2 regions of the Clostridium omnivorum genome follow, and region 2 is predicted to be linked to the other one. Evidence: a T-box and tRNA genes for the amino acid it is inferred to sense, from the RefSeq annotation. Region 2 holds a T-box; the other holds one or more tRNA genes.
What was found. The T-box of region 2 lies ahead of tyrS (tyrosine--tRNA ligase). A T-box ahead of a tRNA ligase gene usually reads a tRNA of that ligase, here a tRNA-Tyr.
Positions count from the first base shown of each region.

Region 1: it has a tRNA-Tyr gene. The T-box ahead of tyrS (tyrosine--tRNA ligase) is inferred to sense a tRNA for this amino acid. The anticodon was not compared.

Region 1 covers NZ_BRXR01000001.1:848,296-850,786, reverse strand. The annotation lists gene bsdE14_RS03915 (hypothetical protein) at 1-625, shown strand, start outside; tRNA gene bsdE14_RS03910 (tRNA-Thr) at 893-967, shown strand; tRNA gene bsdE14_RS03905 (tRNA-Tyr) at 972-1,057, shown strand; tRNA gene bsdE14_RS03900 (tRNA-Val) at 1,071-1,146, shown strand; tRNA gene bsdE14_RS03895 (tRNA-Thr) at 1,168-1,242, shown strand; tRNA gene bsdE14_RS03890 (tRNA-Tyr) at 1,247-1,332, shown strand; SAM riboswitch class I at 1,541-1,644, shown strand; gene metK (methionine adenosyltransferase) at 1,717-2,491, shown strand, end outside.
Region 2 covers NZ_BRXR01000001.1:563,189-565,679, forward strand. The annotation lists gene tyrS (tyrosine--tRNA ligase) at 1-1,174, opposite strand, end outside; T-box leader at 1,368-1,629, opposite strand; gene hisS (histidine--tRNA ligase) at 1,738-2,491, opposite strand, start outside.

The DNA of each region.
Region 1 (2,491 bases), 290 kb from region 2:
AAAGGTAACATATAAAGATGTAGTACAAAGTTCCGAAATAAAGGTTAAGGATGTTAATACGGGTAAGGTAGAGATACCGATTAAAAATAATAATAACAAAAGTAATGGGTCTAAAAATAGTAAGGCTTCAAGTAAATATGGTATAGTTCTTTCTGAAGAAGCAAAGAAAAGTAAGATAAATGCACTTCATGAAAGTCAAGTTGAAGATATGAAAAATTACTATAATGATAAATATGCACAGAATAATAATACTAAAAAGGAAATAAGTAAAGAAGTATCAAAAGAGAAGGATACTAAAAATAGTACGTCAATAGATGGTGGAGATAAAACTGACACGTCTGTGGATAATGGAGATAAAACTGATACCCAAGTATTTAAAGTATCTAGGGAAGAAATAAAAGATAAATTAACCTTATCGGATAAGCAAAAAATATTATCTGTTGCTAGAAAATTATCGCCATCCGACTATGAAAAGATTAACAAATATATAAATAATGAAGATGGTGAGCAGGGAGTAATTGATGCTGTTAAACTTCTTAGAGATAGGCTTTCCGACAAGGATTACGAAAAAATTAAAGAGGTAGCAGGAAAGTTTTTAAATATGGAAGTAGTTGAAAAAAAGTAGCGCTATTAAAAGATTGCTTTAAAGCTTATTTTCATAAGATGTTTCATGAATTGTGAATTTGCTGACTATTATAGTAATGATAATGTTTAAATACATTAAAATAAATGAAGGTTTGATATGTAAGAGGAAGAAAAACATAATAATTGAGAGTTTGAGAGAGAAGGTTTTTTATATTGCCGTATTGCGATAGTTGAAATGAAATCAATATGAAGGTATACTATTCCTTGTCAGTGGCGCTCCGGTGCCTAAGACAAAATCAAATATATTGCTGGCATGGCTCAACGGTAGAGCAGCTGACTTGTAATCAGCAGGTTGTAGGTTCGATTCCTATTGCCAGCTCCAATATGGAGGAGTTCCCGAGTGGCTAAAGGGGGCAGACTGTAAATCTGTTGGCTGACGTCTTCAGTGGTTCGAATCCACTCTCCTCCACCATAAAAATTAATGTGGGCGCATAGCTCAGCTGGGAGAGCATCTGCCTTACAAGCAGAGGGTCACAGGTTCGATCCCTGTTGTGCCCACCACATAAAACTAAATAATATCATGCTGGCATGGCTCAACGGTAGAGCAGCTGACTTGTAATCAGCAGGTTGTAGGTTCGATTCCTATTGCCAGCTCCAGTATGGAGGAGTTCCCGAGTGGCTAAAGGGGGCAGACTGTAAATCTGTTGGCTGACGTCTTCAGTGGTTCGAATCCACTCTCCTCCACCATAAAAACACTGAAAGGTGTTTTTTTTAATGTCCATACATATTTGAAAAAATAGTTTTTATTGATATATTATATGAAATAAAAAAATTAGGAATTTAATAAAAGAATTTGGAAAATCACATGAATTTTATTGCTTTCCTTGAATTATAGGTGTTGACAGTAATGAAACACTATGCTATTATGATTTAGAATTTAATACTTTATGTTATGCTCTTATCCAGAGAGGTGGAGGGAAACGGCCCTATGAAACCCGGCAACCGGTGTATTAAAACACTATGGTGCCAATTCCGCAGTTTATTGCTGCAAGATAGGAGGATGTGATTTACAACATTCCTCTTCTTGTAGAAGAGGTTTTTCTATTTTTATATTGTGAAAGGAGATACAAAATGAGAAGATTATTTACATCTGAATCAGTTACAGAAGGACATCCAGATAAAATATGCGACCAAATTTCTGACTCTGTGTTAGATGCTATACTAGCTCAAGATCCAAATGCTAGAGTTGCTTGTGAAACAGCAGTAACAACTGGTATGGTGCTAGTAATGGGAGAAATATCAACTAATTGTTATGTTGATATTCCAAAGGTTGTTAGAAAGACAATTGAGGACATTGGCTATACAAGAGCAAAATTTGGTTTTGACTGTGATACATGTGCAATATTAACATCTATAGATGAGCAATCTGGTGATATAGCTATGGGGGTTAACGAAGCGCTTGAATCAAAAAAAGGTAATATGGATAAAATTGAAGCAATTGGTGCTGGAGACCAAGGAATGATGTTTGGATTTGCAACAAATGAAACTCCAGAATATATGCCACTTGCTATATCTATGGCCCACAAATTAGCAAGAAGATTAAGTGAAGTTAGAAAAAATGGTACATTAGATTATCTAAGACCAGATGGAAAAACACAGGTTACTGTTGAATATGAAGATGACAAAGCAGTAAGAATAGATACTGTAGTTATTTCTACTCAACATAATCCAGATGTAACTCGCGAAACTATTGAAAGAGACTTGATTGAGCATGTTATAAGAAAGATAGTTCCAGCAGAGCTTTTAGATGAAAATACTAAGTACTATATAAATCCTACAGGAAGATTTGTTATAGGTGGTCCACAAGGAGATTCTGGATTAACAGGAAGAAAAATAATCGTAGATA
Region 2 (2,491 bases):
TCTTACCTACTTGAATAACATCTCTGTGTTTAAGCTTGACTTCATTTATGTCAATTGTTTTTTCTCCATTTATTTTAATTCCACCTTGAGCTGCAAGTCTTTTAACTTCACTATTTGAAGAAAGAAGTTTCGCCCCTACTATCACATCTATTAGCTTTGCTTCATTTTGTGCTTTTATTTCAGGTATATCTTCTGGTATTATATTCTTTTGAAATAGACTCTTAAAGTACTCTTCTGCATCTATGGCCGCTTCTTTCCCATTGTAAAGAATTGTTATCTCCTTTGCTAATTGCATTTTTATGTCTCTTGGGTTTACCTTATTATCTTCTAAGTCCTTCTTTATAACATTTATCTCATCTGGATGCATATCAGTTGTAAGATCAAAATATTTTCCTATGAGTTCATCCGGAATTTGCATAGCTTTAACATACATTTCCCTAGCACCCTCATTAATGCTGATGTAGTTTCCTAGACTCTTGCTCATTTTTTCTTTACCGTCTAATCCCTCTAGTAAAGGCATAAATAGAGCCACTTGACTTTCCTCACCATAATCCTTTTGTAAGGTTCTTCCCATAAGTATGTTAAACCTTTGGTCTGTACCTCCAAGCTCTATATCTGCATTAATTGATACTGAATCATATGCTTGCATTAAAGGATAGAAAAATTCATGAATTCCAATACTTAAATTTTGATTAAACCTATTCTTGAAATCTTCCCTTTCCAGCATTCTTGCTACAGTATATTTTGATGCCAGCTCAATAACCTCTTTGAAATTAAGCTTAGCAAGCCATTCACTATTGAATCTTACTTCAGTTTTACTAATATCTAGTATCTTAAATATTTGTCTCTCATAGGTTTTTGCATTTTCAAGAACCTGTTCCCTAGTTAGCTGTTTTCTTGTTTTTGATTTTCCGGTAGGATCACCTATTGCACCTGTAAAATCACCAATGATTATTACAGCCTTATGACCTAAATCCTGAAGCTGTTTTATTTTTCTTAGTACCACAGCATGCCCTAGATGTATGTCTGGAGCTGTAGGATCAAGTCCCAGTTTAATTATAAGTGGTCTATTTTCTTTTATAGAATAAGTAAGTTTTTTCTCCAAATCTTCTTGGTTAATTAACTCAGCAGCGCCTTTTGTAATAATTTTAATCTGTTCTTCTACACTTTTCATTTTTTTCTCCTTTCACTCGAAACACTGGGTAACTTATTCGTGCCGATTCCCATCGGCAAGTTACCCGTAAAAGTCCATAATTCTTATTTGCACCACACTATAGCCCAAAGGATAAATACACAACATAAAATAAGTGATTTAATTTGGCATGAATATTATTGAAACAAATAAAAAAACCCCCGTCCTTTATTATCTAAAGGACGAGAGTATAATCCCGTGTTACCACCTTAATTTATCAGTATCTCTCAATACCAACCTCTTCAAGTACAATGCATATGCATGATACTCTATCGCTATAACGTGCGAAGGGAAACGTCAGCAGCCTACTACCTTAATTAAGGATTTGGTGTGATGCTCAGAGATGTATTCAGATAACAGTTCTTTGCTTCTTTCCACCTGCCAGAAGCTCTCTGTGAAAGACCTTGTATCCTACTCTTTCTCATCAGTGCATTTTATTATCCATTTTTATTTATTATACTAATTCTTATAGATTAATGCAACCCTTAATATAAGCTGCTTGTGATTTTTTCCAATTAGGTGCAGTAATATATTGTACATTAGGCTTATTTAACTTTATTTATTATCTCATCAACAGACAGCTTGAATTGCTCTCCAACTTTCATGTCCTTAAGAGTAAGTTCATTTGTTTCAATTTCATCACTGCCTATTAATATAACATATGGTATTCCAAGTTTATTCGCATAGTTCAGTTTCTTTTGAAGCTTTCCACCTTCAAGATAAACCTCAGAAGCAACATCGCTTTGTCTAAGTTTATTCGCAACACCTATGGAATATGCAGTATTTTCATCCATTGGAACAACTAACACCTTTGTTAGGGTTGCTGCTATTTCTTCTTTGAAGAAGCCAGCTTCTTTTAGTTGATAGAATAATCTGCTTAAACCTATTGATATACCTACTCCTGGAAGCTTTTGAGTAGTATAATATTCTGCTAGATTATCATATCTTCCCCCTGAACATACTGAACCTATTCCAGGATAATCATTTAAAATAGTTTCGTAAACTGTTCCAGTATAATAGTCAAGACCTCTAGCTATCTTTAGGTCTATAGCAAAATTCTTTTCTGGCACCCCAAATTGTCTTATGTAAGATACAACTTTGGAAAGTTCATCAAGCCCTGCAGCAAATTCCTCATTTTCTATGCCTAACTTTTCAAGGGAGGCTAAGATATCATCATTACTACCTTGAATATTTATAAATTGCTCAATCTTTTCAATAGCTTCATCTTTAAGCCCAACTTCCTTAAGCTCACTCTTTACTGCATCCATTCCAATTTTGTCAAGCTTATCAATTATTCTA